3 regions of the Martelella endophytica genome follow, and region 3 is predicted to be linked to each of the others. Evidence: predicted binding sites of a transcription regulator. Region 3 holds the regulator's gene; each other region holds the start of a gene.
The links. The regulator LexA, encoded in region 3, represses DNA repair genes until DNA is damaged. The targets are predictions, from matches to a motif close to TGTTCNNNNTGTGTTCNG.
Positions count from the first base shown of each region.

Region 1: the regulator LexA is predicted to act here: its motif matches at 1,992-2,009, upstream of TM49_RS20165 (ATP-dependent helicase).
Region 2: the regulator LexA is predicted to act here: its motif matches at 4,071-4,088, upstream of uvrA (excinuclease ABC subunit UvrA).

Region 1 is NZ_CP010803.1:4,327,383-4,338,071, reverse strand. Features, by position in the region: gene TM49_RS20165 (ATP-dependent helicase) at 1-1,937, opposite strand, end outside; gene TM49_RS20160 (efflux RND transporter periplasmic adaptor subunit) at 2,204-3,355, shown strand; gene TM49_RS20155 (efflux RND transporter permease subunit) at 3,352-6,525, shown strand; gene TM49_RS20150 (YiaD family glycine zipper/OmpA-like lipoprotein) at 6,676-7,254, shown strand; gene TM49_RS20145 (YiaD family glycine zipper/OmpA-like lipoprotein) at 7,377-8,027, shown strand; gene TM49_RS20140 (hypothetical protein) at 8,113-8,346, opposite strand; gene TM49_RS20135 (D-alanyl-D-alanine carboxypeptidase) at 8,548-10,011, opposite strand; gene TM49_RS20130 (rhomboid family intramembrane serine protease) at 10,297-10,689, shown strand, end outside.
Region 2 is NZ_CP010803.1:3,570,239-3,580,927, reverse strand. Features, by position in the region: gene TM49_RS16420 (DUF72 domain-containing protein) at 1-558, opposite strand, end outside; gene TM49_RS16415 (GNAT family N-acetyltransferase) at 579-1,034, opposite strand; gene uvrA (excinuclease ABC subunit UvrA) at 1,034-3,955, opposite strand; gene TM49_RS16405 (single-stranded DNA-binding protein) at 4,233-4,763, shown strand; gene TM49_RS16400 (MarC family protein) at 4,868-5,497, opposite strand; gene gyrA (DNA gyrase subunit A) at 5,746-8,556, shown strand; gene TM49_RS16390 (class I SAM-dependent methyltransferase) at 8,640-9,344, shown strand; gene coaD (pantetheine-phosphate adenylyltransferase) at 9,421-9,915, shown strand; gene TM49_RS16380 (peptidylprolyl isomerase) at 9,947-10,519, shown strand; gene TM49_RS16375 (peptidylprolyl isomerase) at 10,588-10,689, shown strand, end outside.
Region 3 is NZ_CP010803.1:3,275,808-3,286,496, reverse strand. Features, by position in the region: gene TM49_RS15010 (YciI family protein) at 1-166, opposite strand, end outside; gene mntR (manganese-binding transcriptional regulator MntR) at 196-627, opposite strand; gene TM49_RS15000 (Nramp family divalent metal transporter) at 814-2,121, shown strand; gene murI (glutamate racemase) at 2,124-2,930, opposite strand; gene TM49_RS14990 (RNA methyltransferase) at 2,923-3,705, opposite strand; gene TM49_RS14985 (DUF982 domain-containing protein) at 3,992-4,309, shown strand; gene lexA (transcriptional repressor LexA) at 4,490-5,200, shown strand; gene TM49_RS14975 (ComEC/Rec2 family competence protein) at 5,154-7,607, opposite strand; gene gltA (citrate synthase) at 7,956-9,242, shown strand; gene lpxB (lipid-A-disaccharide synthase) at 9,316-10,467, opposite strand; gene TM49_RS14960 (LpxI family protein) at 10,460-10,689, opposite strand, start outside.

The sequences.
Region 1 (10,689 bases), 1.1 Mb from region 3:
GCGCGGGTGATGCCGACATAGGCGAGGCGGCGTTCCTCCTCCAGCCCGGCGCGGCCGGATTCATCAAGTGCCCGCTGATGCGGGAAGAGGCCTTCCTCCCAGCCCGGCAGGAACACGGTCTTGAACTCCAGTCCCTTGGCCGAATGCAGCGTCATGATCGAGACGGCATCCATGTCCTCGTTCTGGTCGGCATCCATGACCAGCGAGACGTGTTCGAGGAAGCCGCGCATGCTTTCGAACCCCTCCATGGAGCGGATCAGCTCCTTGAGGTTTTCGAGCCGGCCGGGGGCCTCGGCAGAACGGTCGTTCTGCCACATCTCGGTATAGCCGCTCTCGTCGAGGATCTGCTCGGCAAGTTCGGTGTGCGGCGTGGTCTCCAGCAGTTCCTGCCAGCGGGTGAACTGGGTCACGACGTCGAACAGCGCCTTGCGCGGTTTCGGCTTCAACTCGTCGGTGTCGATCATCTCGCGGGCGGCGGCGAGCATCGGAATGTTGCGGGAGCGCGCATAGTCGTGGATCTTGCGCACGCTTTGATCACCGAGCCCGCGTTTCGGGGTGTTGATGATGCGCTCCAGCGCCAGGTCGTCGGCCGGCTGGCAGGTGAGCCGGAAGAAGGTCATGGCGTCGCGGATCTCCAGGCGCTCATAAAAGCGCGGGCCGCCGATGACGCGGTAATTGAGGCCGAGGGTGACGAACCGGTCCTCGAATTCGCGCATCTGGAAAGAGGCACGCACGAGGATCGCCATGTCGTTCAGCGCTTCGCCCTTCTTCTGATACTGCTCGATCTCCTCGCCGATCGCACGGGCTTCCTCTTCGGAATCCCAGGAGGCGTGGACCTGAACCTTGTCGTCTTCGGGGTCGGAGCGGTCGGTAAACAGTGTCTTGCCGAGGCGGCCGTCATTATGGGCGATCAGGTTGCCGGCAGCACCCAAAATATGGGCTGTCGAGCGGTAGTTGCGCTCAAGCCGGATCACCTTGGCGCCGGCAAAATCCTTCTCGAAGCGCAGGATGTTGTCGACCTCGGCGCCACGCCAGCCATAGATAGACTGGTCGTCGTCGCCGACGCAGCAAAGATTGACGGTCTCGCCGGCGGGACGCTGGGCGAGAAGCCTCAGCCACATGTACTGCGCGGTGTTGGTGTCCTGATACTCGTCCACCAGAATGTAGCGGAAGCGGCGATGGTATTCCTTGAGCACGTCCGGATTTTCGCGAAACAGCCGGATCGGATGCAGCAGCAGGTCGCCGAAATCGCAGGCGTTGAGCGTCTTCAGCCGGTCCTGATAGGCCTGATAGAGCTGCCGACCGCGGCCATTGGCGAAAGCGCGGGCGTCGCCTTCCGGGATCAGCTCGGGCGTCAGCCCCTTGTTCTTCCAGCCGTCGATCATCGAGGCAAACTGCCGCGCCGGCCAACGCTTGTCATCAAGCTCTTCGGCCTGGATGAGCTGCTTGATGAGGCGGATCACGTCGTCGGTGTCGAGGATGGTAAAATCCGACCTCAGGCCGGCAAGCTCGGCATGGCGGCGCAGAAGCTTCACGCCGATGGAGTGGAAGGTGCCGAGCCACGGCATGCCCTCGACGGCGCCGCCGACAAGCACGCCGATGCGCTCCTTCATCTCACGCGCTGCCTTGTTGGTGAAGGTGACGGCGAGGATCTGGCTCGGATAGGCGCGACCGGAGGCGAGGATATGGGCAATGCGGGTGGTCAGCACCCGCGTCTTGCCGGTTCCGGCTCCTGCCAGCACCAGCAGCGGGCCTTCGGTCGTCTCCACGGCGTCGCGCTGTTCGGGGTTCAGCCCGATCAGATAGTCCGGCGCTTCCGGCGCCCGCCGGGCCGCCATGGCACGCGCAGCAATGGAGCCGGCGGCCGAGGCTGCCGGCTGGCGCGGCGTCGGTTCGTCGTCGTCGAAAAACGGAATGTCGTCGTGGCCCTGATTCATGGATGCCAATTTAGTGGCTCACCTGCAAAAGGCAAAGAGATGATACCGGCAAACATGAATAAAATAGGAACATTTGCATATCGGACCCGACCCCGCGCGGCATTGCGGGACCGGAGTAGCCACTGAACTCCAGGTTACATTACAATTTGGAGAGGTTGGGATTAGACGCTTGCAGATCGCAAACCGATCAGGATACTCGAAGCCTGCAACGTTTCCGTATGCGCTTTCTTTTCAAGTCATTGCGTCAGGTCTAGCCGGGGTTATCAATGCGTCTATACAAACAGGCTGCCGTCAGTCTTGGTGTTCTGGCCGTGGGGGCCGGAGCCTGGCTTCTGCTGGCGCCTGACGGCCGCGCATTGTTGGCGAGCGCCGGGCTCGTTGAAAATACGGCGAGTGAAGCGCCGCGCACTCCGGGCGGTGGCGGCCGTGGCGGTTTTGGTGGCGCGGGCATCGCGGTCGTTACCGCGCCGGTGACCACCGGAACGCTCAATGACGAGCTAAGCGCGATCGGCGACGGCGAGGCCGAGCAGACCGTGACGCTGAAGCCCGAAGAGGCCGGCACCATCACGGAAATCCTGATCGGCTCCGGCGAGGAGGTGGAGAAGGGCGAGGTTCTGGTGCGGCTCGATAACCGCGAGCAAACGCTTGCCCGCGACCAGGCGAAGGTCGCGCTCGAAAGTGCGGCTCGTCAGGCTCAGGTCAACCGCAAGATCAAGTCGTCGATCTCCGAAACCGAAGTCTATAACGCCGAGATTGCCGAGAAATCCGCCGAACTCGACCTGCAGAATGCAGAGCTTGCCCTGTCGCGGCGCGAGATCGTTGCTCCGATCTCAGGTGTTGCCGGCATCGTCGACGCCAATGTCGGCGACTATGTCACCACGACCTCCGAGATCGTGACGATCGATGACCGGTCTTCCATCCTCGTCGATTTCGCCGTGCCGGAACGGTTTGCCGCCTCCGTAAAGGCCGGGCAGGCTGTCGAGGCAAGCCTCGTTTCTGCGCCGCAGATGCGTTTTGACGGCGAGGTTTCGGCGGTCGACAACCGCATCGATGCGGCAAGCCGTACCTTCATGGTGCGCGCCAGCATCGCAAACGACGATGACGCGCTTCGCGCCGGCATGTCCTTCGAGGTCAACATGCATTTTCCCGGCGACCAGTATCCCGGCGTTGATCCGCTGGCTGTCCAGTGGGACAGCACCGGCTCCTTTGTGTGGCAGCTCGTCGACGGCAAGGCGACCAAGCAGCGCGTGCGCATCATCCAGCGCAACCCGGACGTGGTTCTGGTCGATGCCGAGCTTAAGCCCGGCGACATGGTGATCACCGAGGGCATCCAGCGGCTGAGCGAAGGCGTTGCCGTAACGCCTGCCAATTCGGCAGCGACTGAGGAAATGGCCGGAGCCGGGGGGACCCGCTCATGAGCCGCGACGACGAGCCTTCCGTCTCCGGTGACAGCGAGAACCCCGGCGTAGCGCCCGGTGAGGAAACCTCCGCGGACTATGCCACCGAACACGGCTTCACCGCGCTCTTCGTGCGCCGGCCGATCCTGGCGTTGGTTTTCAATGCGCTGATCGTCGTGGCCGGCCTGGCCGCCTATTTCGGCGTCGAGGTTCGCGAGCTCCCCGATGTCGACCAGCCGGTCATCACGGTGCGCACCAGCTTCTCGGGCGCCTCGCCGGAGACGGTCGACCGGGAGATCACCTCGGTGATCGAAGGTGCCGTTGCCCGCGTCTCGGGCCTGCAGTCAATGTCGTCGCGATCGCAGACCGGCTCAAGCCGGGTGACGCTGGAGTTCAGCAAGGACACCGACGTCAACGTCGCATCGATGGATGTCCGCGATGCGGTCGGCCGCGTTGAGGGCCAGTTGCCCGACGATGCCGATGAGCCGCGCATCGTCAAGGCGGATTCGGATTCGCAGCCCGTCCTCCGTCTTGCCGTCACCTCCACAACGATGAATATCGACGACCTGACAAAGCTCGTTTCCGACGAGGTCGAGGACCGCCTTGCCGCCGTGCCGGGCGTGGCCGACATCGAGGTCTACGGTGACCGTGACAAGATCTTCCGCATCGACATCAATCAGGCCGCCCTTGCCAGTCGCGGCCTGACGGTTGCGGACCTCGCTTCCGCGCTCTCGGACGTCTCTTGGGACGTTCCGGCCGGCTCTCTCACCTCGACCACACAGGACCTCTCCGTGCGCGCGACCGCCGACGTCACCACGCCGGAAGCGTTCAAGGACCTGATCATCGCCGACAATGTCCGGCTCGGCGATGTCGCGACCGTCATCTTCGGCCCTGACACCGCGGCCACGGCGCTGCGCTACAATGGCCAGCCGGGCATCGGCCTCGGTATCATCCGGCAGGCGCGATCGAACACGCTGGAGATTTCCCAGGGCGTGCACCGGGTCGTCAGCGAGCTGTCCGAGACGCTGCCGGAAGGCACCGAGATCCAGATTTCGAGCGATGACGCTGTCTTCATCGCCGGTTCCATCGATGAGGTGGTCCGCTCGCTGATCCTGGCTTCGCTCATCGTCGTCGCGATCATCTATCTGTTCCTGCGCGACTGGCGGGCAACGATCATCCCGGCGATCACGCTGCCGGTGGCGCTGATCGGTACGCTTGCAGCCATCTATGTTGCCGGCTTCTCGGTCAATATCCTGACCTTGCTCGCCATCGTGCTGGCGACCGGCATGGTGGTCGACGATGCAATCGTCGTGTTGGAGAACATCGTGCGCTTGCGGGCCAAGGGCATGGGCCCGCGCGCCGCCGCCGTGCTCGGCACGCGCGAGGTGTTCTTTGCCGTCATAACCACGACTGCGACGCTTGCGGCCGTGTTCGTGCCGCTCTCCTTCCTGCCGGGGCAGGCGGGCGGGCTGTTCCGCGAATTCGGTTTCGTGCTGGCCTTTGCCGTTTTGCTCTCCTCCTTCGTCGCGCTGACGCTCTGCCCCATGCTCGCCTCGCGCATCCTGGTCGAGCACAAGCATGTGAAGCCGGGGCACATAGCCCGGCTCGGAATGGCTTTTACCGGCCTTTACGCGCGCACACTGCGCTGGTCGCTTGGCGCACCCATGGTGGTTCTGGCCTTCGGTGCGCTTTTGATGTTCGGCGCCTACATCGCCTATACCAACATCACAAATGAGCTTCTGCCGAAGGAGGACCGCTCGTCGCTGATGATGCGGATCTCGACGGCGCAGGGCGTCAGCCTCGACTACACCCGCGACCGTATCCAGCAGGTCGAGGAGAAGCTGCAGCCGCTCGTCGACAGTGGCGAAATTGAGAGCATCTTCTCGATTTCCGGCTTTGGCAGCTCCACCAATAGCGGCTTCATGGTGATGACACTGGCGCCATGGGACGAGCGGACCCGCAGCCAGGACGAGATCGCCCGCGACGTCAATGCGGCTGCCGCGCAGGTGCCGGCCGTGCGAGCGTTTGCCTTCCAGCCGAATTCGCTCAACATCCGCGGCGGCGGCAGTGGCCTCAGTTTCGCGCTGGTCGGTGCTACGCATGAGAGGCTCGCCGCGGCAGCCGCCACGTTGGTAACGGAGATGGAAGGCGATCCGACCTTCTCCAATCCCCGCCTCGGCAATGACGCGACCCAGGCGCAGATATCCCTGACGCTCGACCGCCAGCGGGCCTCCGATCTCGGCATCGACATCTCCGCCCTGTCGCAGGCGCTGCGAGCGCTTCTCGACGGTAATTCCATCGCCGATGTCTATGTCGACGGCGATGCCTACGACGTTCAACTGGAGGCCGATACCCGCAAGCTCGATGATCCGACCGATCTTCAGAATATCTTCCTGAGGACATCGGATGGCCGTATCGTGCCGCTTTCCACCATCGCGACGTTGACCGAGAAGGCGATCGCCCCGACACTCGAGCGTGAGCAGCAGCTTCCGGCGGTGTCGATCTCGGCGAGTCTTGGCGATGGCGTCGCGCTCGGCCAGGCCTATAACCGGATGGTCGAGCTCGCCGAACCGCTGCTGCCCGCCGGCGCCCATATCGAGGCGCAGGCGGAGGCGGCTGCCCTCAGCGAAAATGCCTCGGGCATGAGCATGGTGTTCGGCTTTGCCATCGTCATCGTGATGCTTGTGCTCGCCGCCCAGTTCGAAAGCTTCTGGAGCGCGCTGATCATCATGGCGACCGTGCCGTTCGGTATCGGCTGCGCCGTCATCGCCATGCTGATTACCGGAACCAGCCTCAACATCTATTCCCAGATCGGTCTTGTCCTCCTGATCGGCGTAATGGCGAAGAACGGCATCCTGATCGTCGAATTCGCGAACCAGCTTCGCGACAGAGGCGAGAGCGTGCGCGAGGCGATCGAGAACGCGACGATGCTGCGCCTGAGGCCGGTGATGATGACGATGATCTCGACCGTGCTCGGCGGCATCCCGCTGGTGCTGGCCTCGGGTGCCGGCGCGGAAGCACGTGTTGCGCTTGGCTGGGTGATTGTCGGCGGACTGGGGCTCGCCACCATCGTGACACTCTATGTCACGCCGGTCGCCTATCTGATCCTCGGACGGTTCTCCAAGCCGAAGGCGGACGAGGAGCAGCGTCTCAATGTCGAGATGCACCAGGCCTCCATGCTGGAGCAGTAGGCCGCACTGCCGGCCGCGTCTGCTGGAGAGCGTAGTCGTGATGGGGGCGTCTTATGCCTTTGACTTGCTTCTGCGGCGGACACCTGCTGTTATGTCGGCCTCAAACGATGAGTCCGGCTCGGCCGGCTTTTGATCCTTGAAGGGGGAAACATGTTCTACAAACTCGTACCTGCGGCTTTCGCCGCCGCCCTGCTTGCGGGCTGCTCCAGCACGTCGATGAACGAGCCTGCGCCGAAAACCGTCACGGTTACCCAGATCTCGGTCGACGATCCGGCCTATATGGACAACCAGGAGAGCGAGTTCCGCCAGCAGCTCGAAGGCACCGGCGTCACCATCGTTCACACCGACAAGTATATTGCTCTGGTGTTCCCGTCCTCGATCACCTTCGCAACCGACAAGTCCGATATCGTACCGGCCTTCGGCCCCGCGCTCGATGTCATCGCCGGTCTTCTGCAGAAGTACCAGGCCACCAATCTCGACATAAACGGCTATACCGACTCGACCGGAACAGATGCCTACAATCTGAAGCTCTCGCAGATGCGGGCGAATTCGGTTGCGGGCGCGCTGATCCAGCGCGGCGTCAGCCCGATGCGCATCAAGCCCGTTGGTTACGGCAAGGCTAATCCGGTGGCCAGCAACGATACCGCCGAGGGCCGTGCCAAGAACCGCCGCGTCGAAATCCGCATCGCGCCGCCGGCTGATCCGATGGCGCCGGGCATGAGCGGCTGATCAATCCGGTCCGGGCATTGCCCCGGACCATCCCCGCTCTATTTTGGCAGTGGGAGCCATATGTTTGCCGCAATGGCACGGCTTGAACTGAATAACTGTTTTTTTCGCACCCGAGGGACAAAATGCTGAAAAACCTGACGATTGCCGCCGTGGGCCTGGCCTTTCTGGCGGGCTGCACCACCACTGATCCTTATTCCGGCCAGCCGGTCGCCAACAATACCGGCACGGGCGTGCTGGCTGGTGGCGCACTGGGTGCGCTGACCGGTCTGGCCATCGGCGGTGACGCCAAGGGAGCGGCCATTGGCGGCGCCATCGGCGCGATCGCCGGCGGCGGCATCGGCGCATACATGGACCAGCAGGAAGCCGAATTCCGTCGCGCGCTTGCCGGTACCGGCGTTTCCGTCGTCCGCAACGGCGACATGCTGACGCTCGTCATGCCGGGCAACGTCACCTTCCCGACGGACCAGTACTCGATCCTGCCGAACTTCTATTCGACGCTGAACGCCGTCGCGACCGTTCTGGCCAAGTACAACCGCACCGCGGTCAACGTGAACGGCTATACCGACTCGACCGGTTCTGCCGAATACAACCAGACCCTGTCACAGCAGCGCGCCAACAGCGTCGCCAACTACCTGATCCAGAGCGGCGTCAGCGGCAGCCGCATCTCCGCCGTCGGCTTCGGTCCGAGCAACCCGGTCGCTTCCAACGCGACGCCGGAAGGCAGGGCCCAGAACCGTCGTGTCGAGGTACAGATCTCTGCGGTCAAGATGTAAGGCCGATCGACCAACTCAAAAAAAGAAGGCGCCCATCGGGCGCCTTTTTCAGTTTGGGACTTTCGCAGTCTTCTGCGGGAGGAGCTCAGCGAAGCTTCAGATTGACGGGCCGGTGGCGGCCGCCGCTCTTCGGAATGTAAAGGTGAATGGTGACGTACGGCTTTGCGCCGCGCGCGGCACGCTCGCCCTGGCTGGTCAGCATGTTCACCAGCTCGCGTGCCTTGTAGCGGCTCTGCGAGCGGGCGTATTCGGCCAGCTTGTGGGCCGCTTCCTGAAACGGGCTGAAACCGCGACGCTGGGCAAGTGTATTGGTTGTCATAGATCCGGATCGCTGCTTCCTGTTCACGTCAATCCCCATAGCTACGCAAGACAGTTGCTGGATTGAGCTTTCGCTTTTCTTGCTTTCGAAAGCCTTGACGCCGAATCTAAATGGTAAACGTTTCCAAACTCTTTACGGAAAACGCCGGCCCGCATGCGGACCGGCGTTTTCTGTTTTGAAGCTCTGGAATGGAGCGGGCTTTTACTGCAGGCTGGCCCAGCAGCTCACGCCGCTGCTCTTCAGTGCCCGGCAGGCCCGGACGGCTTCTTCCTGGTCGGAAAAGCCGCCGAAGCGGGCGCGGTATATCTGCTGGCCACCGCTGTTGTAGGCAAGCGCGAAGGGCTCGGAGCTGTCGAGCGCACCGCCGGCCTGGCCGCGCGTGCGATCGAGGATCGCCTTGGCGCCTTCGGGCGTTGCTGCCGTGCCGACCTGGACGACCCAGCCGCTCTTCGGGCGAACCGAGTTGGTCTTGATCGAGCGGTCGGGCGCGGTCGCGGCCGCGGCAGGGGTGATGATGGCGCTGCCCACGCTATCTGCGACTTCGTCGGCCGTGTCGAGGATATCCTCAACGCTCAGGCCGTCGTCGGGCTGCTCGACACGCTCTGTCGGAACCGGAACATTGGCGATGAGATCGGCCTGCGGGCCCGAGAGAGCGGCAGTGGCGGCCGGTACGGCATCGTCATTGGCCGCATAGGCAAGCGCGACGCCCGCATTGTCGTTGACCGGACGCGGATAGGGGATCGGACCGGTCTTCGGGAATTGCATGGCAAGCCGGGTGCTGCTGGCGCCACGGGCGATGACGAAACCGCCGCCGCGACCATTCGAAGCCTTCGACATGTATTTCTCGATCAGGCCGGTCACCCACTTGTCGCGGCTTGCGGCCGTGGAGCCGCCCATAACGACGGCAACGATCGACCGGTTGCCGACGACAGCGGAGGTGGCGATGTTGAAGCCGGAAGCATTGGTATAGCCGGTCTTGATGCCATCGACGCCCTTCACCTTGCCGAGCAGGTGATTATGATTGCCGATCGAATATTTGCCGTACTGGAAGCTGCGGGTGCTGAAATAGCTGTAGTACTGCGGGAAGTGCTGTCTAAGGGCAATGCCGAGGCGGGCCTGGTCGCGCGCCGTGGTCTTCTGCGCGCTGTTCGGTAGGCCGTGGGCGTTGCGATAGGTGGTGTGGGTCATGCCGAGCGAATGCGCCTTGTTGGTCATCATCCGGGCAAAATTGTCTTCCGATCCGCCGAGATATTCGCCGAGCGCCGTCGCGACGTCGTTGGCGGAGCGCGTCACCAGCGCGTAGATCGCGGTCTCGGCGGTGATGCTGCCGCCGGCCGGAATGCCGAGCTTGGTCGGCGGTTCGGCTGCGGCATTCTTGGAGAACGGAATCTTCGTGTTCAGCGAAACGCGACCTTCGTCCATCGCTTCGAACAGAAGATAGAGCGTCATCATCTTGGTCAGCGATGCGGGATAGCGCGGGGCATCGGGATTGTCGCTGTAGAGCACCTTGCCGGTGTTGGTGTCGATGACGATGGCCGCGTCATTGGTATCGGCACGCGCCTCTACGGCGGCAAGGCCGGTGAGGAAAACCAGGATGGCGGCCAGAACCGTCACGGCGTCTGACAGTCGGCTCAGTTGAAAGCGGCGGGAGGCCTGTCTCTGCATTCGATAAACTCTTGCGAAATCTGGCGGTTGTTGTTCCTGGCAAAGCCGTGAACGGATGTTACCGGTCCGGCGCCAGCGAGGCTAGACTGCCGGTTAGTCTCATCACTTTGCGGTTAACATTCATTTAAGCTTTTCAAGCTGTCCGCGGCTTTTAGCGATCAATTCCCCGAAGACGGAAGCACGGTGTGCGTCGCCCCCCTACATGACCAATGTGTAACCCTTACCGCACGCGCTTTTCAAGGGCGTTCGTATCGGATAAGCAGGTCGCGAACAGGAGGCAACCTTATGCGCACACCGCAAGCCGGTAACCCGACCCGCCCACCGCGCAATCCGCCGGTCAATCTGCCGGGGGCGGTGCTGTCGGCGCTCGGCATCCTGTTCGCGATCTTCCTGGTGCAGGAATATTTTCTCAGCTATGCGACGAACTTGATCGTCTGGCGCGATTTCGGCTTCATGCCTGCGCGTTACGTTCATCCGCTCGGCGAGCAGGACCTGGCCTGGCTCTGGTCGCCGGTCACCTATTCGCTTCTGCATGGCGGCTGGGCTCACATCATTTTCAATTCGCTCTGGCTGGCGATCTTTGGCGCGCCGGTCGCGCGGCGGATCGGAGCCGTGCGCTTTCTCGCCCTCTGGGTGACGAGCGCTGCAGCCTCCGCCTTCTTCTTCGCCGCCGTCGAC
Region 2 (10,689 bases), 290 kb from region 3:
ATCGCCGGTGACATCGGCAATCATCGGATATTCCGGATGTTCGGCGCAGACGATGGTGGCGCCGTATTTGCGCACAAGAGCGACGAATTCCGGCACCACGAAGGAAGGGTGCCGGACCTCGATGGCATGCTTCAGGGCAATCCCGTCACGTTCGGCCGGGAGCAGCTTCAGGAAATCCTCGAAGTCGTCGGCCTCGAACTTTTTCGTCGGCATGAACTGCCAGAGAATCGGGCCGAGCCGGTCGCCAAGCTCGGTGATGCCCTGGCCCAGGAACTTCTCGATCGACCCCTCGGCTTCCGAAAGATTCTTGCGGTTGGTGCAGAAACGACTGGCTTTCAGCGAGAAGATGAAGCCATCCGGCACGCTCGCGGCCCATTTGGCAAAGGTTGCGGGTTTCTGCGAGGAGTAATAGGTGCCGTTCACCTCGATCACGGCCAACTTTTCAGAGGCATAGTCGAGCTGGCGGGTCTTGGGCAGCTTATCCGGATAGAAGGACTCGTTCCACGGATCGAAGGTCCAGCCACCGATACCGACCCTGATTTTACCTGCCTTGGACATTATTTCCCCCTGTCGAGTTCTCAGTCGAGCGGCATTGCCATGTCGACAATAGTGAAACCGGGTTGCCTCGGATTGGGCCGCCGGCCCGTCTCGATGAAACCAAAACGCCGATAGAGCTCAATATTCCTGGTCATCAAGGCGTTCGTGTATAGCCGGAGCTCAGCCAGACCTTCAGCTCTGGCAAGCTCTCTCAACCAGTTGAGCATGATGACCGCATAGCCCTTGCCTTGATGGGGTGGCGCCACGACGATGCTGAACAGCATGAGGTGGTCTGGGAGGAGTTCGGTCACGCAAAGCCCGGCAATATCGCTGCCATCGGCAAAAAGCCAGACCTCTCCCCGTTCGATGCGCGGCGCATAATCCTCCGTCACCGGAACCGGCGGATAGCCGAGAACCGGAAGGTAGACGGCGTAGGCCTCCCGCGTCAGGTCCGCGACGGATTGCAAATCCGACAGAACGGCGCGACGCGGCCCAATCATTCCGCCGCTTCCGTCTTCTTCGGCGGCCGCCGCTCCAGGAGTTCCTGCAGATACTGCCCGGTATAGGACCGCTTCTCTTTCACGATGGCCTCCGGCGTGCCGGTCGCAACGATCTCGCCGCCGCCATCGCCGCCTTCCGGCCCGATGTCGATGACCCAGTCTGCGGTCTTGATGACCTCGAGATTGTGCTCGATGACGACGACCGAATTGCCCTGTTCCACAAGCTGATGCAGCACTTCCAGAAGCTTGGCGACATCATGGAAATGCAGGCCGGTCGTCGGCTCGTCGAGAATATAGAGTGTCTTGCCGGTGGAGCGGCGCGACAGTTCCTTGGCGAGCTTGACGCGCTGCGCCTCGCCGCCCGAAAGCGTGTTCGCCTGCTGGCCGACCTTGATATAGCCGAGCCCGACATCGGAAAGCGTCCGCAGCTTGTCACGGACCGAAGGCACGGCCGAGAAGAATTCGACGCCTTCCTCGACGGTGAGTTCAAGAATGTCGGCGATCGACTTGCTCTTGAACTTCACCTCCAGCGTTTCGCGATTGTAGCGCTGGCCATGGCAGACGTCGCAGGTGACGTAGACGTCCGGCAGGAAGTGCATCTCGATCTTGATCAGACCATCGCCCTGGCAGGCCTCGCAGCGCCCACCCTTGACGTTGAACGAGAAGCGGCCCGGCTGATAGCCACGCGCCTTCGCCTCCGGCAGCCCGGCGAACCATTCGCGGATCGGGGTGAAGGCGCCGATATAGGTCGCGGGGTTGGAGCGCGGCGTGCGGCCGATCGGCGACTGGTCGATATCGATGACCTTGTCGACGAATTCGAGCCCTTCAATCCGGTCATGCGGGGCAGGGTTTTCGCGCGCGCCCATGATCCGGCGGGCGGCCGCCTTGTAGAGCGTCTCGATCAGGAAGGTGGACTTGCCGCCGCCGGAAACACCGGTGACGGCGGTAAACACACCGAGCGGGATCGCCGCCGTGACATCCTTCAGATTGTTGCCACGGGCGCCGACCACCTTCAGCGCCTTGCCCTTCTTGCCCTTGCGCCGCTCGGAAGGCACCGGCACGGCGCGGGCGCCGCTCAGATACTGACCGGTCAGCGATTTCGGGTTGGCCATGATCGCGGGCGGCGGGCCTTCCGCAATCACCTCGCCGCCGTGAATGCCGGCGGCCGGGCCGATATCGAGCACATAATCGGCGGCAAGGATCGCGTCCTCGTCATGCTCGACCACGATCACCGTGTTGCCGATGTCGCGCAGATGCTTCAGCGTATCGAGCAGGCGTGTATTGTCGCGCTGGTGCAGCCCGATCGACGGTTCGTCGAGCACATAAAGCACACCCGTCAGCCCGGAGCCGATCTGCGAGGCCAGCCGGATGCGCTGGCTTTCGCCGCCGGAAAGCGTGCCGGAATTGCGCGACAGCGTCAGATATTCGAGCCCGACGTCGTTCAGGAAACGCAGCCGCTCGCGGATTTCCTTGAGGATGCGCACTGCGATATCGTTCTGCTTCTGAGAAAAATGCTTGGGCAGTTCCTCGAACCAGTCGCGGGCGGCACGGATCGACATCTGGCTGACCTCGCCGATATGGCGCTTGTCGATCTTGACCGCGAGCGCCTCCGGCTTCAGGCGATAACCGTTACAGGCCGGGCAGGGGGCTGCAGCCATGTAGCGCTCGATCTCCTCGCGCGCCCAAGCCGAATCCGTCTCTTTCCAGCGCCGCTCCAGATTGGGCATGATGCCCTCGAAGCTCTTCGTGGTCTTGTATGAGCGGGCACCGTCGGCATAGTTGAACTCGATCTTGTCGTCGGTCCCGTGCAGGATGGCCTCGGCGGCTATCTCGGAAAGCTCTTCCCAGCGGTTGGTCATCTTGAAGCCGAAATGGCGGCCGAGCGCCTCCAGCGTCTGCTTGTAGTAAGGCGAGGACGATTTCGCCCATGGCGCGACGGCGCCATCGGAGAGCTTCTTCGTCCGATCGGGAACGATCAATCCCTCGTCGATCTTCTGCTGGAATCCGAGGCCGTCACAGGTCGGGCAGGCACCGACGGGATTGTTGAACGAGAACAGGCGCGGCTCGATCTCCGGGATCGTGAAACCGGAAACCGGGCAGGCGAATTTCTCCGAAAAAACAATCCGTTCATGGGTTTCGTTCAGAGATTTGTTCTTGGCGCCGCCAGCGGCTGTCTCGCCCTCGGGCAGCGGCCGGTCGGCATATTCGGCGACCGCCAATCCCTCGGCAAGCTGCAGACATGTCTCGAGGCTGTCTGCGAGACGGGTGGCAAGGTCGGAGCGCACCGCAATACGGTCGACGACGATATCGATGTCGTGCTTGTATTTCTTGTCGAGTTTCGGCGCGTCGGCGATTTCATAGAACTCACCATCGATCTTGACGCGCTGGAAGCCTTTCTTCTGCAGCTCCGCCAGCTCCTTTCGGAACTCGCCCTTGCGGCCGCGAACCATCGGCGCCAGAAGATAAAGCCGCGTGCGTTCTTCGAGCGCCAGAATGCGATCGACCATCTGCGTCACGGTCTGGCTTTCGATCGGAAGACCGGTCGCAGGCGAATAGGGCACGCCGGTGCGGGCAAACAGCAGGCGCATGTAGTCGTAGATCTCGGTGACGGTGCCCACCGTCGAACGCGGGTTCTTCGACGTCGTCTTCTGCTCGATCGAGATCGCCGGGGAGAGGCCCTCGATCCGGTCGACATCCGGCTTCTCCATCATCTCGAGGAACTGCCGGGCATAGGCCGACAGGCTCTCGACATAACGGCGCTGGCCCTCCGCATAGATCGTGTCGAAGGCAAGCGACGACTTGCCCGAGCCGGAAAGCCCGGTCATCACGATCAGGGAGTTGCGCGGCAGGTCGACGTCGATGCCCTTCAAATTGTGCTGGCGGGCACCGCGAATGGAGATGTTTTTGAGTTCGCTCATGGCTTTCTCGGCAATGGAAATCGCTTCATATGTAGGTCAAAGGGGCAATCTGTCGAGGGGGCGCCAAGATCAGTGGCGGAAATGACTCGCGCTTGACTTGATCATAGCAGTGAACTAGAACAAATAAAGAACATTTTTGCAGTGTCATTCACCGCCCCGATGGCTCGCCGTTTTGTTGTGGATTTCGCCACGCGGCCTGCTTTCGGCGAGGCATATCGTCTATGCTGGGTGAAATTGTGTATTCGGACCGCGGTCGGCGGTCAAACAGGTGGTTCTCATGGCAGGTAGTGTAAACAAGGTCATCCTCGTAGGCAATCTCGGTGCGGATCCGGAAATCCGGCGCACCCAGGACGGCCGGCCGATCGCCAATCTGCGCGTCGCCACCTCGGAAACCTGGCGCGACCGCAATTCCGGCGAGCGCAAGGAGCGTACGGAATGGCACCGTGTGGTGATCTTCTCGGAAGGTCTCTGCAAGGTCGCGGAACAGTTCCTGCGCAAGGGCTCCAAGGTCTATATCGAAGGCCAGCTCCAGACCCGCAAGTGGACGGATCAGAGCGGCCAGGACCGTTATTCGACCGAAGTCGTCCTCCAGGGCTTCAACGCCACGCTGACCATGCTCGATGGTCGCGGCGAAGGCGGCGGTCAGGGTGGCGATTTCGGTGGCGGCGGTGATCGCGGCGGCTACCAGGGCGGTGGCGGCGGCTACGACGACTACGGCTCCTCGCAGGGTTCCTCCGGCGGTCGCAGCAGTGGCGGCGGCGGCGGTGGTGGTTTCTCGCAGGACCTCGACGACGACATTCCGTTCTGATCATTAAGACGAAACGCATTGTTTTCGGCGGCGCAAGCCGCCGATTTTCGTTTGCGGCGGCTTTCAGCCTTGTCTCTGGGGACGCTTCGTGCCGCGCGGTTGCTTTATGCGGGGATCGCCGACCTGACGCCGTCGATGACGAACTGGACGGCCAGCGCGGTCAGCATCATGCCGAGAATGCGCGTGAGGATGTTGCGGCCGGTTTCGCCCAGCAGCCGGTCGATGTAGCCGGCGAGCAGCATCGCTGAGAGAACAACGAGGCAGGTGATCAGGATCATCAGGATCAGCGCCAGCACGTCCAGAACGCCGTTTGTGCGCGAACCGAGCAGGATCGTGGCCGAGATCGCGCCGGGGCCGGCGATCAGCGGCATGGCAAGGGGAAAAGCCGCGAGATTGGCGATGTGATCCTTGGTCACGGCGGTTTCTGTCGTCTTTTCCTTTCGCTCCTGGCGCTTTTCGAAGATCATTTCGCAGCCGATCCAGAACAGCAGCAGACCGCCGGCGATGCGGAAGGCGCTCATCGAGATGCCGAGTGCGCCGAGAATGTCGTCGCCGAAAAGGCCGAAGGCGATCAGCAGACAGAATGTGATGATCGTGCCGCGGATGGCGACGCTGCGGCGTTCGTCGCGCGTCATGCCGGCGGTCAGCGCCAGGAAGATCGGCACCATGCCAGGCGGATCCGTGGTCACCATCAGCGTGGTGAAGCCGTTGATCCAGGCCGAAAAGTCAATCATGTGCGCTCCCACTTCGGTCTCTCGTCTGGCAGGGCGGCAACCGCTCTCATGCGCTGATGGCCTCCGATCTCACCGCTTAAGGGTAGCAATCGGCCGGGTTTTACCACCCTGCCATAACTTCGCCCCCGAATACGAATAAATTATGAGGGAAAACAGGGCGTATCGCGGGCCCAAGCGCCGATAAATTGGCGTCGGCAGACGGTTTCGGCTATAAAAACGCCATATGATTCTAGATTTGAGATCGTGATTTGACAGATCAAACGACACCATCGGGCGGGGGCCTCCCGCCGGGCATCGAGCCCATCTCCATCATGGAGGAAATGCAGCGTTCCTATCTCGATTACGCGATGAGCGTGATCGTCAGCCGCGCGCTGCCGGATGTACGTGACGGGCTGAAGCCGGTGCACCGGCGCATCCTCTACGGCATGTCGGAGCTCGGCGTCGACTGGAACAAGAAATACATGAAGTGCGCCCGTATCACCGGTGACGTCATGGGTAAGTTCCATCCCCATGGCAATTCGGCGATCTACGATGCGCTGGCGCGTATGGCGCAGGACTGGTCGTTGCGCCTGCCGCTGATCGACGGGCAGGGCAATTTCGGCTCCGTCGACGGCGATCCGCCGGCGGCCGAACGCTACACCGAGTGCCGGCTGCAGAAGGTCGCGCACACCATGCTCGACGATCTCGACAAGGAGACCGTCGATTTCCGCGAGAACTATGACGGCACGCTGTCAGAGCCGGTTGTGCTGCCGGCGAAGTTCCCGAACCTCCTGGTCAATGGCGCGGGCGGCATCGCCGTCGGCATGGCGACCAACATCCCGACGCACAACCTGTCGGAAGTGATCGACGGCTGCATCGCGGTGATGGACAATCCGGCGATCGAACTGCCGGAGCTGATGCAGATCATTCCGGGCCCGGATTTCCCGACCGGTGCCCAGATCCTCGGCCGCGCCGGCATCAAGTCCGCCTATGAGACTGGCCGTGGCTCGGTCATCATGCGCGGCCGCGCCACCATCGAGCCGATGCGCGGCGATCGCGAGCAGATCATCATCACCGAAATTCCCTACCAGGTGAACAAGGCGACGATGATCGAGAAGATGGCCGATCTGGTGCGCGAAAAGCGCATCGAGGGCATCTCCGACCTGCGCGACGAGTCGGACCGCGAGGGCTACCGCGTCGTCATCGAGCTGAAGCGCGATGCCAATGCCGACGTCATCCTCAACCAGCTTTACCGTTACACGCCGCTGCAGACCTCGTTTGGCTGCAACATGGTGGCGCTGAACGGCGGCAAGCCGGAGCAGATGACGCTGCTCGACATCCTGAGGGCCTTCGTCGCCTTCCGCGAGAGTGTCGTCAGCCGCCGCACCAAATACCTGCTCAAGAAGGCACGCGACCGGGCCCATGTGCTCGTCGGTCTTGCCATCGCCGTCGCCAATATCGACGAGATCATCAACCTGATCCGCCGTGCGCCCGATCCGGCGACCGCGCGCGAACAGCTGATGGAGCGCCACTGGCCGGCGCAGGATGTCGAGGCGCTGATCCTGCTGATCGATGACCCGCGTCACAAGATCCACGAGGACGGCACCTACCAGCTTTCCGAGGAACAGGCCCGCGCCATCCTCGAACTGCGCCTGTCGCGCCTGACGGCCCTTGGCCGTGATGAAATCGGAGACGAGCTGAACAAGATCGGCGACGAGATCAAGTCCTACCTCGAAATCCTGTCTTCGCGCCTGAGGATCCAGGAGCTAATCAAGGAAGAGCTGATCGCGGTGCGCGACGAGTTCGGCACGCCTCGGCGCACCGAGATCCTCGAAGGTGGTCCGGACATGGACGACGAGGATCTGATCGCCCGCGAGGACATGGTCGTCACCGTGTCGCGCAACGGCTACATCAAGCGCGTTCCGCTGACCACCTACCGGGCCCAGCGCCGCGGCGGCAAGGGCCGCTCCGGCATGTCGATCCGCGATGAGGATTTCGTCACCCGCCTGTTCGTGGCCAATACCCACACGCCGGTGCTGTTCTTCTCCTCGCGTGGCATCGTCTACAAGGAGAAGGTCTGGCGCCTGCCGATCGGCACGCCGCAATCGCGCGGCAAGGCGCTGATCAACATGCTGCCGCTCCAGCAGGGCGAGGCGATCACCTCCATTCTGGCGCTGCCGGAGGATGAGGACAGCTGGGCCGAGCTCGACGTGATGTTCGCCACCACACGCGGAACCGTGCGCCGCAACAAGCTCTCGGACTTCGTGCAGGTGAACCGCAACGGCAAGATCGCGATGAAGCTCGACGACGAGAACGATCGCATCCTGTCGGTCTGGACCTGTACGCCGGATGACGACGTGCTGCTGACAACCGCCATGGGCCAGGCGATCCGCTTCCCGGTTCCGGCGATCCGCGTCTTTGCGGGGCGCAATTCGATCGGCGTGCGCGGCATCGGTCTGGCGGAAGGCGACGAGGTCATCTCGATGACCATCGTCAGCCATGTGGATGCCGAGCCGTGGGAACGCGCCGCCTATCTGAAGCGTGCGGCACTTGAACGTCGCGCCGAAACCGGGGAGGGCGAGGATATCGCGCTTGTCGGCGAGGAGGTGACGGAAGAGGGTGTGCTGAGCGATGACCGCTACGAGGAACTGAAGTTCCGCGAGCAGTTCATCCTGACCGTCACGGAAAAGGGTTTCGGCAAGCGCTCGTCGTCCTATGACTTCCGCATTTCCGGTCGTGGCGGCAAGGGCATCCGCGCCACCGATACGTCGAAGACCGACGAAATCGGCAAGCTGATTGCCGCCTTCCCGGTTCTCGACGGCGACCAGATCATGCTGGTGACCAATGCCGGTCAGCTGATCCGGGTGCCCGTCTACGACATCCGCATCGCCAGCCGCACCGCCAAGGGCGTCACCGTGTTCAAGACCGGTGCTGATGAGAAGGTCGTCTCGGTCGAGGTCATCAGCGAGCCGGACGATGACGAAGTCATCGAAGGGGCCGTTGAAGACGGTGAAGCGCCGGCTGCCGAAGGCAATGCTCCGGAAGGCGGCGCTGCCGGAGAGACAGACGGCGAGGCGTGATCCTCGATCGGATAGAAACAAAGCAAAGCCGGGCCTGTGGTCCGGCTTTTGCGTGAATCAAGACATGTCAGGGAGGAGACGACGTGAAACAGGATTCTGCTGCGAAGTTCGATCAGTCGCGGGCCGGCGAATATGCGCGCCAGAGCCGCATCGGCCTTGCCGGCTATGACGCCTGCCACGAGCTATCGGCCTGCATGCTTGCGGCAGCGATCGGCGAGGGGCGTCCGGCGCAGGTGCTGGTGGTCGGCGCCGGCGGAACGGCGGGCGAGATCGTGACCGCCGCCCGGCTGGAGCCGCAATGGCGCTTCCTGGCCGTCGATCCTTCCGAACCGATGCTGGAACTCGCGCGCACGCATATCGCCGAGGCCTCGCTGTCAGAGCGTGTCGAAACCGTGCTCGGGTCTGTTACCGACCTCGCGCCTGAGGCGAATTTTGACGCGGCAATCTTGATCGGCGTTCTGCATCACCTGCCAAGCGATGCCGAAAAGCAGGACATCCTGGCGCAGATCGCGCTGCGACTGAAACCGGGTTCGCCCCTTGTCGTTGCCGGAAACTATCGTACCTATGCCTCCGAGCCGCTGCTAATGGCCGCGTGGGCAAACCGCTGGCGCATGCATGGCGCTGCGGCGGACGAGGTGGAGGCCAAGATGGGCAGGCTGATGCAGGGGGCCGAACCGCCGCAATCCGAGGAAGCGGTGAGCACGCTGCTTGCCGATGCGGGTTTCGACGCGCCGATCCGCTTCTTCGCGAGCCTGTTCTGGGGCGCCTGGCTCGCCCGGCGGGTCTGACGCCTGCCGGCGCGAACTGGCTTGCGGGACGGCGCGTTCCGTGACAAAAGGCCGAAACCGGAAACGGGGCGCAGATATGGCGAAGGCATTTTATACAGGCTCGTTCGACCCGATGACCAACGGGCATCTCGACATCGTGCTGCAGGCACTGAATGTCGCGGAGACGCTCGTCATCGGCATCGGCGTCAATGCCGGCAAGCAGCCGCTATTCTCCTTCGATGAGCGGGCCGATTTCCTGAAGCGCGGCGTGGCTGAAAGCCTGCCCGAGCGGGCAGGGGACATCGCCGTCATCGCCTTCAGCGGTCTCGCCGTCGCTGCCGCTCGCAACGAGGGCGCAAGCCTGATCGTCCGCGGGCTTCGCGATACGACGGATTTCGACTACGAAATGCAGATGGCCGGGATGAACGGCGACATGGCGCCGGATATCCAGACCGTGTTTTTACCGGCGAAACCGGCATCGCGTCCGATATCGGCCACATTGGTGCGGCAGGTCGCGGCCATGGGCGGCGAAGTCGGTCATTTCGTGCCGGATTATGTGGCGTCGGCGCTGAAGGCGAAGTTTTCGCAATAGGCCCAGGTGAGGAAATCTTTAGGAGAACGATATGCGCAAGATGATTGCGGGACTGGCCGCGGCAACGCTGCTTTCGACATTTTCTGGCGTCGCCATGGCGCAGGACAGTGGCGACTATCTGACGGTGAACACGACGGAAGGTCCGTTCGTCATCGAGCTTTTCGATGACGTCGCGCCGCAGAATGTTGCCCGTGTGAAGGAACTCGCCGCGGACGGCGCCTATGACAACGTCGTCTTCCATCGCGTGATCGACGGCTTCATGGCACAGACCGGCGACGTTCAGTTTGGCGACGAGAAGGATGGCTACAACCTGGACCGCGCCGGCATGGGCGGCTCCGACATGCCCGATCTGCCGGCAGAATTCTCCGACGTGCCGTTCAAGCGCGGCGTGGTCGGCATGGCCCGGGCCCAGGATCCGAACTCCGCCAACTCGCAGTTCTTCATCATGTTCGACGACAGCCCGTTTCTGAACGGCCAGTACACCGTGATCGGCGAGGTCGTCGAAGGCATGGATAACGTCGACAAGATCAAGAAGGGCGATGCCGCGCAGAACGGCAAGGTGAGCGACCCAGACCGGATACTGACTGTCACACCCGGCAAGTAATTATGGTGTGCGGCAGCGCCCTTCCGGGCTTGCCGCCTCGACTTCGACCAGCGCCACAGGAGAGATCAATGGCCGAAATCAAAGACCCCGAGAACACCTTCATCATGGAAACGACCAAGGGGAAGGTCGTCATCGAGGCATTCCCGAATGTCGCTCCGAAGCACGTTGAG
Region 3 (10,689 bases):
CCTGCTCGTCGATCCCTCCGCCGAAGACATAGACCCCCGCGGCCTTGGCTTCCTCGATCACAGCATGCGAATCGACGACGGCGCGCTCGAGATCGGCGTCGCTGAGGACCATGGCCTCGGCCGGAAAGGAAATCAGATACTTGGTCATGATCGGATGATGAACCATCGGACATCAAACCGCAAGCAGGCGCGAACTCAGTTCTTGCGTTCGAGAAAGGCCGCGAAAGCCTGCAGCGTATCGTGCGAGACGTGGTGTTCGATCCCCTCCGCATCAAGTTCGGCCGCTTCAGCCGGAACGCCGACGGCCAGAAGCAGGTCGCGGACGATACCGTGGCGTTGACGCGCCTCCTCCGCCATGGCCTCGCCGGCGGGTGTCAGAAACACGCCGCGATAGGGCCTCGAGGTCGCGAGCCCTTCCCGCTTCAGGCGCGCCACCGCCTTGGTTGCGGTCGGATGGGCCACGCCCATGGAGCGGGCGATATCCGCGATGCGGGCCTCGCCATGCTCGGCCATGAGATCGGCGATGAGTTCAGTATAATCCTCCAGAAGCGCGCTCGCCCGCTCCGAGCGAACCTTCGAAAATCGGTCGGCCGCCTCTGCGTCCGCCGTTCTGTCATCTTCCGTCATCCGCTGCCCTCTTTCCCAGCCGGGCGAATCTGTAGCCGTGGCTAAATTCTCTTCGTATCGTTCTATCCTGAGGGTCCGCGCAAGGCAAACTTTTCGTTGGAACAGAGACGCCGATAACGACGTTTGACAAATATGTAGCCTAGGCTATATTTCGAATAATTCTACAATACCGGTGTGCCCCGCCCCATGTCAGATCTGCCCTCCAAGCGCCCGTCACTGACGGACAGGACCAACACGGCCATCGAGCAGGCGCTCGCATCCGGCAAGGTGAGGCCGCGCGCGGCGCTGCTCTTTGCCGGCCCTGCCGTGATCGCCTCGATTGCCTATGTCGATCCTGGCAACTACGCGACCAATATCCAGGCCGGCGCCGGCTATGGCTATGCCCTGCTTTGGGTGGTGCTGTTTGCGAACCTGATCGCCATGCTGTTCCAGGCACTGTCGGCCAAGCTCGGGATCGTCACCGGCCGCAATCTCGCAGAAGTCTGTCGCGACGAATTTTCCAAGCCCGTGGTCATCATTGCCTGGATCGTCAGCGAGATCGCGGCGATGGCCACGGATCTCGCGGAATTCCTCGGTGGTGCCATCGGCCTCGCGCTGCTGTTCGATATGCCGCTGATGGCGGGCATGGGTGTCACGGCGGTTGTCACTTATGGCATCCTGCTGTTTGAAAGTCGCGGCTTCCGCCCGATGGAGCTGATCATCGGCAGCCTCATCGGCGTCATCAGTCTTTGCTATGTCGTGGAGCTGTTCATTGCCCCGATCGCCTGGGGTGAGGCCGGCTTCCACCTGGTGCGGCCGGACATTCCGGATGCGACCGCGCTTGCAATCGCCGTCGGCATTATCGGCGCCACCGTCATGCCGCACGCCGTCTATCTGCATTCGGGGCTCACCCAGCATCGTGTGGCCGTCAAGAACGACAGCGAAAAGCGGCGCGTGCTGCGCTTCTCGAACGTCGAGGTGGTGCTGGCACTGGCCGTTGCGGGCGTCGTCAACATGGCGATGGTGATGATGGCGGCGAGCGCCTTCCATAACGGCCACAGCGAAGTCGCCGAAATCGAAACCGCCTACCACATGCTGACACCACTGCTCGGCGGCGCGGCGGCGGCCGCCTTTCTGATTTCGCTGATTGCCTCGGGCATTTCCAGTTCGGTCGTCGGCACCATGGCCGGCCAGATGATCATGCAAGGCTTCATCGGCTTCCGCATTCCGATCTGGCTGCGGCGGCTGATCACCATGGTGCCGGCCTTCGTCGTCGTGGCGCTTGGCGTGAATGCCACCGAGGCACTGGTGGTGAGCCAGATCATCCTGTCGATCGCGCTCCCCGTGCCGATGATTTCGCTGGTGATCTTTACCCGCAGCCGCAAGGTGATGGGCGAATTCGCCAATGGCCGTCTCATTGGTGCGCTCGCCATCATCGGTGCAGCCGCCGTTCTTTCGCTGAACCTGGTGCTGCTCGCCCAGACCTTCGGCGTGCCGATCCCCGGCCTCGACTGAGGCTAGGCAGGCGGGGCGACGGAAAGGCCGAAGCCCTGCATCAGCCGTTTCATCGCCGGGCTGGCATTGCCCGTGAAGACGGCGAAATCCGGATTGGGGCCGCTGATGGCATCTGCGCCGCCATGCCGGCCGATCACCCGCCGGGCCTGCAGGGCAATTGCCTCTGCCGGGTTGATCCAGTCCACCGGCCACGGCGCGAGCTTGCGAAACCGGTTGGCAAGGAAAGGATAGTGAGTGCAGGCGAGCACGACGATGTCGGTGCGCCGCCCCTCCTCCTCGACGAAGCACGGCGCAATCTCGTCCCACAATGCCTTGTCTGAAACCTCGATGCCGCAGATATAGTCCTCGGCAAGTGCGGCCAGATAGCGGGAGCCGACAAGCCGGGCGTGGCAATGGCTGGCGAAGCTTTCGATCAGCGTCCGGGTGTAATCGCGCTTGACGGTGACCGGCGTAGCCAGAACCGAGATCAGACCGGACACGGTGCGTTCGGCGGCCGGCTTGATGGCGGGAACCGTCCCGACGAAATCCATCTCGGTGAACCGCGCCCGCAATGCAGCGCCCGCAAGCGTGAACGCGGTATTGCAGGCGATGATGACGCAGACGGGCCGTATATCCTCGATCAGCCGTTCGAAAAGCGCAAGGATGTGCGCCAACAGCGCCTCCTCGTCCCAGTCGCCATAGGGGAAGGCCGCGGTGTCGGCAACGTAGACGAAGCGGCGCTCCGGCATCAGCATCCGCGCCTCGCGCAGCACGGTGAGCCCGCCAATGCCCGAATCGAACACCAGGACCGGGCCGGCAGCCTCAGTCATTGTCGTCGTTCTCCTTGCGCCGGTAGCGATCAAACGAGGAGATAACACCCCTTAGAACATGGATTTCCTGCAGGCTCATGGCTCGGCGCGTGAAGACTGAGCGGAGGTTCTCGATCATGCGCGGTCGCTTGTCGGCAGGGCGGAAATAACCGCGCGCATCCAAGGCATCCTCAAGGTGGCCGAAGAAGCCGAACAGGTCCTCCTTGGTGGCCGGCGTCTGCTCGACCGCCTGGAACGGCGTCTCCGCCTCGTCCGCCATACCGGATTTCATCCATTCATAGGACATCAGCAGCACGGCCTGGGCAATGTTGAGCGATGCAAAGGCCGGATTGACCGGGAAAGTGACGATCTCGTCGGCAAGCGCCACCTCCTCATTGCTGAGCCCCCAGCGCTCACGCCCGAACAGGATGCCCGTCCGCTCGCCGGCGGTGAAACGCTGCCGCAGTGTGCGCGCGGCAACGGTCGGCCCACGCACAGGCTTGAAGCCGTCACGGCTTCGCGCCGTCGTCGCATAGACGAAGTTCAGGTCGGCGATCGCATCTTCGAGCCGGTCGAACACTCGGGCGCCGTCAATCACGTGATCGGCCTTGGAGGCGGCGGCCCGCGCCGTCTCGCTCGGCCAGCCATCGCGCGGGTCGACAAGGCGGAGCTCCGCCAGTCCGAAATTGGCCATGGCGCGCGCCACCATGCCGATGTTCTCGCCAAGCTGCGGATTGACCAGAATGACCACCGGTCCTTCGGCAATCATGGTGCGCTCCGAATTCGTTCCTGCCATCGTCTCTTCTTCATTCTCCGGAAAAGAGGCTCGCAACCTGATGGTTTCTGCACCATTTGCCGACGAACCTGACTGACCGACTGATTAGGGCGTCGGCGTCGCCAAATCAATCCGGCGCGATGGAACTTCTGCCGAATCGCGCCCGGAAGTGCGCCGCCAGCCGCTGGTGCTGATCGTGAACCCGGCTCCCTCAATAAAGCACTCGGCGGCGGGAACAAAACTGCCTCGCAGGCAGTTCCCCTATCATAAATCGATGCCCTTCCCGACCAAGACAAGGATATCCACCATGACCCGTCTCATCGCCTTTTGGACGTCCCCGGTTCACATTCGCGCCAAGGATGGCCACACCCTCACGATCGAAGGCCCTAGCCATGCTGAGGATGTTCTCAAGAGCAGATGGCCGGTCAAACAGGGTCCGCACTTCGAAAACGCCCTTGAGCTTTGCGTGCGCGCTGGTGAGCAGCCCGGCCATCTGGGCCAGGCCCGCGATGCATTTGTCGCGGCCGCTCTCGAAGCCGGCATGCTGCAGACGTCGCGGAAGCAGACGCTCAAGACGATGGCCAGAAAATTGAATCTCGGCCTCCCTTCAGCCGCCAGCGCCTGAGCTCACAACGCTGGAAATTTGCACCGAATGTGCGCCGCCGAAAGCCAATGCTTTCGGCGTCGGTTTTGTATGACTATCCCGAACACGGATGCCACAGCGCACTCTTGCGGAACATGTTAAGAACATATATAGTTCGTTCTGTATTTGTTTCTTATACTATGGGTTGCGAAAGGGTGCGGGATGCTGACGCGTAAACAACAGGAACTCCTGTTCTTCATTCACGAGCGAATGAAGGAGTCCGGAATTCCCCCTTCCTTCGACGAGATGAAGGAGGCGCTTGATCTTGCTTCCAAATCCGGCATCCATCGGCTGATTACGGCTCTTGAGGAACGCGGCTTCATCCGCCGCCTGCCAAACAGGGCCCGAGCGCTGGAAATCCTGCGCATGCCGGACAGTTTCGTCGCCCAGCAGCCGCCGCGCCGCGGCTTCTCCCCCAGTGTCATCGAAGGCAGTCTCGGCAAGAAGGCAGAGGTCGCCGCGCCCAAGGCTGTGAGCAGCGACAGCGGCTCCACCGAAGTTCCGGTGATGGGCCGGATCGCGGCCGGTGTGCCGATTTCGGCCATCCAGGAAAACACCCATAACATGGCCGTTCCGGCCGACATGCTGGGCGCAGGTGAGCATTACGCGCTGGAAGTCCAGGGTGATTCGATGATCGAGGCCGGGATATTCGACGGCGACACCGTGATCATCCGCAACATCAACACGGCGGCTCCAGGCGATATCGTCGTTGCACTCGTCAATGACGAAGAGGCGACGCTGAAGCGCTTCCGCCGCAAGGGCGCATCGATCGCGCTCGAGGCTGCAAACCCGGCTTACGAGACCCGCATCTTCGCCGCCGATCAGGTCAAGGTTCAGGGCAAGCTGGTCGGCCTGATTCGTCGCTACCACTGATCACCAGCCTTTCCGGCAAGGCGATCGGCGACCTGAAGTCGCCGCTTCGCCAGTCGTAGAGACGGTGGCGGCTCCATTCTCGTGCAAGCGTCGTGACCGAGGGTGCTATGGTGACGACGGTGCATGCGTGTTTTCTCGCCCCCTCCCCCGATAGCGGCCTGACCGTGGTGATCCCGTCGTGAACCTCGGCCTTTTCCGATAAGCCGAAAGCCGGTGCCAGCGTGAAGACGATGGCACCGGCCTCGCGTCGCATTTGCGGGGTGACCAGAAAACGGCCGCTTCGGCAGGTTTGGTAGCCGGTACGATAGAGGCTGATCACGATATCGCCGACGTCGCAGGCAAGGCCGACGAGGGCTGGATGCAGCGCCTGGACCACGACAAGGCCGTCCGGTGCAGCCACACACCATAGATCTTTCTTGCAGTAAAACCGGTCAGGCGTCAGCAATGCCTCGCTGACCAGGCCGGCAAGTTCGGCGCGCCCGCGACGCCAGGCAGCGTTATCGTCCAGACGTGCGCGGCGATCGGTGGCGTCAATGAAGGGCTCGCCGGGTTCGACCATGATTGGCGGAACGGTTTCTTCAAGCGCGAGCGCGGTCTGCCATTGCTCGTAGATGAAGGCGGGCGGCCGTTTGTCGCTGACGGCAGCGCTGGTGTTCCTCACGATGGCGACGAGATCACCATCTTCGGAGACGAGGATGCGGACCGCGCTGTGATCGCCAGCCCGGGCGAAAAGCCCGAATGCCAGCAGCATCGGCACGACCCCGACATAGCGCAGGCGCGTGCGCAGGAGCACGAAGGGCACGAAACCGGCGGTGAACAGAAGCAGGAAACCCGCCGGCGCCTTGCCCGTGGAAAATGCCCCGCCGAGCTGTTTCACCCAGTGGGCGGTGGCCATCACCCAATCGAGCCCTGCCCCCATGACATGAAGGAACGGCCCGTGCAGGCCAAGCGGCATCGTCAGCATCGCGGCAAGCCCAGCCGGCATCACGATAAAAGTGATCACCGGCATCGCCAGAAGATTGCCCAACAGGCCATAACCGGCAACGCGCTGGAAATGCGCTATGGCGAAGGGCGCGGTCGAAAGCCCCCCAATCAGCGCGGTCAGCACGATGCCGGCGGCAAACAGGAACAGGATGCGGATCACGCCGTTGCGCCGCGACTCGGCATGACGCCGGGAGCCCGAGCGTTGCCAGAGGCTGTACCCCGCGATCAACGCCGCCGTGGCGGCAAACGACATCTGCATGCCGGGACCCGAGGCCTCAGAGGGCGACAGCGCCAGAATGACGAGCGCCGAGACCGCAACATTGCGCAGGCTGATCGCCGGACGGTCAAACAGCGCGGCAATCAGCATGATCGCGAGCATCAGGAAGGCGCGCTGGGCGGAGACCTGCATGCCGGACACGAGAAGATAGAAGAACGCCGCCGCCAGCGCGGCGATGGCCGCCACCTTTTTGGTCGCGAACGCCTCGGCGCCGTGCACGGAAAGCGCCAGCAGCAACCGAAGGCTTGTGAAGAAGATGCCGGCGGCGAGCGCCATATGCAGTCCGGAGATGGCGATGACATGGGCAAGGCCGGCGTTGCGCAGCGCGTCGAGCGTTTCGGCCCCCATTGCCCTCCGTTCGCCGGTGATGATGGCATTGGCAAACGCACCGGATTCGCCCGGCAGCACAGCACGGATCCGGGCAGCAATCGCCTCGCGCAATTCCGCGATCGCAAGCATGACCGCCCCCGGCTTCGGCGCGTTTGCGGCCATCGCCGCCGGCTCCGGCGGACCATAGAAATAGCCGATCGCGCCGATGCCATCGAAATAGGAGAGGAAGCCGAAGTCGACGAGGCCGGGCAGCGCCGGTGCGGATGGTGGCGACAGGCGGGCAAGGCCGGAAATGCCGCCGCCGACCGCAACCGGCGGCTTGTTCCCACGCGCCACAAGCGCCACCCGCTGCGGCGGGCGGTGGATGACGGGATCGTCCGTCGCTGAAACATCGACGACGTAGCGCCAGCCGGAGGTCGTCTTCTCGCGCTCGGCGACAATGCCGGTGACGTGGGTTACCACCGGCGAATCCAGCATCACCGTCGAAAGCCGGTCGGTCTGCAGCGCGGCAAAGAGCGCGCCGGCGAAGAACAGGGCGCAGGCAGCCGTGGTGAGACGGATCAGCGCGCGCGCGTGTCGCAGCAAGACTGCGGCAATGATGAAGAGCGTGCCATAGAGCATCAATGCCCAGAAAGCGGGCGCCTCGGCTCGCGAGAACCACCAGATTGCCCCCGCTGCAATCGCGACCGGCGCAAGCAGAAAGGCGCGGCCAAAGGCGAGTTCCTCTTCCATGAGCCGCGTCAGATTGCCGCGGGCAGTGCCCAGGAACCGCTCGGGCGCTGCGGCTGCATCGTCTCCCGACGTCGGCGTTTTCAACCTGCTTCGGAGCAGCCGGAGGCGCCGCAACGCGCTGCCGCTTCGCGCCCTCTGCCGCCTGCCGGCGGTTCCTGCTGCATTATCCTCCACTTTCACCGGCCACGCCCCATGCAACCCTGAGTATCGTGGAACGGTTGTAGAGGGAATGCAATCGCCGCCGCTTGAAAGTGGTGCAGAATTTCCTTTCCACGCGGCCAAAAAACTTGCTAAACGCAGGTATCAACATTCGACCGCATCGCAACAACGCCCATTCTGCGGCTTGGCAGCGGCGCGTCGATCCTATACCAAGTTGTTAAAATTCATGAATACTCAATCAAGCGTCTCGCGCCTGAACATTTGGAGGACAGCATGACGGAACAAGGCAAACTCACGCTCGACGGCAAAGAACTCGAGCTGAAAGTCGAAGCAGGCACCTTCGGTCCCAAGGTGCTCGACATTGCCTCACTTTACAAAGAGTCGGGCATGTTCACCTATGACCCCGGCTTCACCTCGACGGCATCGTGCAAGTCGAAGATCACTTTCATCGACGGCGACCAGGGCATCCTCCTGCATCGCGGCTATCCGATCGACCAGCTTGCCGAAAACGCAAGCTTCCTGGAAACCTGCTACCTGCTTCTGTTCGGCGAACTGCCGACGGCGACGCAACTCAAGGATTTCGATACCCGCGTTACCCGCCACACGATGATCCACGAGCAGCTGACGCGGCTCTTCACCGGCTTCCGCCGTGATGCCCACCCGATGGCGATCCTCTGTGGCGCAGTCGGTGCAATGTCGGCCTTCTATCACGACTCGATCGACATCTCCGATCCCTACAAGCGCGAGATTGCCAGCGTTCGCATGATCGCCAAGATCCCGACGATCGCGGCCATGGCCTACAAGTATCATGTCGGCGAGCCCTTCGTTTACCCGCGCAACGATCTCGATTATGCGGCCAACTTCCTGCACATGTGCTTCGCCACGCCGTGCGAGGAATACAAGGTCAATCCGATCCTGGCCCGCGCGCTGGACCGCATCTTCATCCTGCACGCCGACCACGAGCAGAACGCCTCGACCTCGACCGTTCGCCTCGCAGGCTCATCGGGTGCCAATCCTTTCGCCTGCATTGCTGCCGGCATCGCCTGCCTCTGGGGCCCCGCCCATGGCGGCGCCAACGAGGCCGCACTCAACATGCTGCAGGAAATCGGCTCGGTTGACCGCATTCCGGAATATATCGCCCGCGCCAAGGACCGCGACGATCCGTTCCGCCTGATGGGCTTTGGCCACCGCGTCTACAAGAACTACGACCCGCGTGCCAAGATCATGCAGAAGACCTGCCACGAGGTTCTCGGCGAACTCGGAATCAAGGACGATCCGCTCCTCGACGTCGCCATGGAACTCGAGAGGATCGCGCTCACCGACGAGTACTTCATCGAGAAGAAGCTCTACCCGAACATCGACTTCTATTCGGGCATCACCCTGAAGGCGCTGGGCTTCCCCACGACGATGTTCACTGTTCTCTTCGCGCTCGCCCGCACCGTCGGCTGGATTGCCCAGTGGAACGAGATGATCGAGGATCCGGAACAGCGCATCGGCCGTCCGCGCCAGCTCTACACCGGCGCCGACCATCGCGACTTCGTGCCGGTTGCCGAACGCTGAGCAATCACTGCACACAGAACAGGAAAGGGCCGGTCATTCGCCGGCCCTTTTTGCATTCAGACTTTGTCGTGGTTCAGCGCGAAAGCACATCGAGCACCACCTGAGCGGCCTTGCGCCCCGGCGGAACGTCGGTCTGCATCAGATCCCAGACGCGATCAAAGCCCTCGACCATGGCGCGGCGCTGCAGCGTGTCGGCGCTCAGCAACTCAAGCCAGCGGGCAAGCGCGCCGGCGCGCATCGTGTCATTGAAATATTCGGGCACCAGCGGCGCATCGGCGATGATGTTCGGCAGCGAGGCTGACCAGATGGTGATCTTCTTCAGCATGAACCGCCCGATGAAATCGGCCTTGTAGGCCGAAACCGCAGGAACGCCGCTGAGTGCCAGTTCGAGCACCACCGTGCCGGAGGCGGCAACCGCCGCATGGGCCTCGCCGAAGGCTCGCCACTTGCCCTCTTCGCCAAGCACGATCTCCGGTTTCACCGGCCAGTCGGCGATCGCAGCCCGGATATCCGCCTCGCGATGACGCACCGTCGGCATCAGGAAGCGCACATCGGCATTGCGCGCGGCGAAAATTTCGGCGACTTCGCGAAAAACCGGCGCAAGAGAGCGGATTTCACCGGCGCGCGAGCCCGGCAGCAGCAGGATGGTCGCCCGCTCGCCGGGCTCTGGCAGTGATCGATGGTTGCGCGCGGCCTGAACGCCCGGCACCTCGGTCAGGCGATGGCCGACGAACGTGGTCGGCGGACCGCCGAGACGCTCCATTGCCGCCGGCTCGAAAGGCAGCACCGCCAGCACATGGTCGACATAGGCCGTCATCGCCGCTGCACGATATTCCTTCCAGGCCCAGACGCTCGGGCAGACATAGTCGACGATCGGCAGGTCCGGCAGCGCCCTGCGGACGCGCCGTGCGACACGGTGGGTGAAATCGGGGCTATCGATGATCAGAAGCAGCTCCGGCTTTGCCGCAATCAGCGCGTCGGCCGTCTGGCGAATGCGCCGAAGAAGGCGCGGCAGCCTCGCGATCACCTGGGTGAAGCCCATGATCGATAGCTCAGAATAGTCGAACAGCGAATTCAACCCCTCGGCCGTCAGCGCATCGCCGCCAACGCCGACCAGCTCGACCGGCCCGTCATACATGCCCTTCAGCGCTGTAATGAGATTGCCGCCGAGGAGATCGCCGGAAACTTCACCGGCGACGACACCGATCCGGAGTGGTTTAGCCATGGGCTGATCCCCCCTCTGTCTCCGCCGCCGTCAGGCCGAAAATGAACAGTCCGGCCGCATCGGCGGCGCGGATGGTCTCCGCGCGGTCGAGAATGAGCGCACGGCCCGCCTCGATGGCAATGCCGCTGAGCCCGGCGGCAATCGCGGCGCGAACGGTTTCCGGGCCGATCGATGGCAGGTCCGCCCGCTCTTCCTGTTGCGGCTTGCAGAGCTTGACCAGCA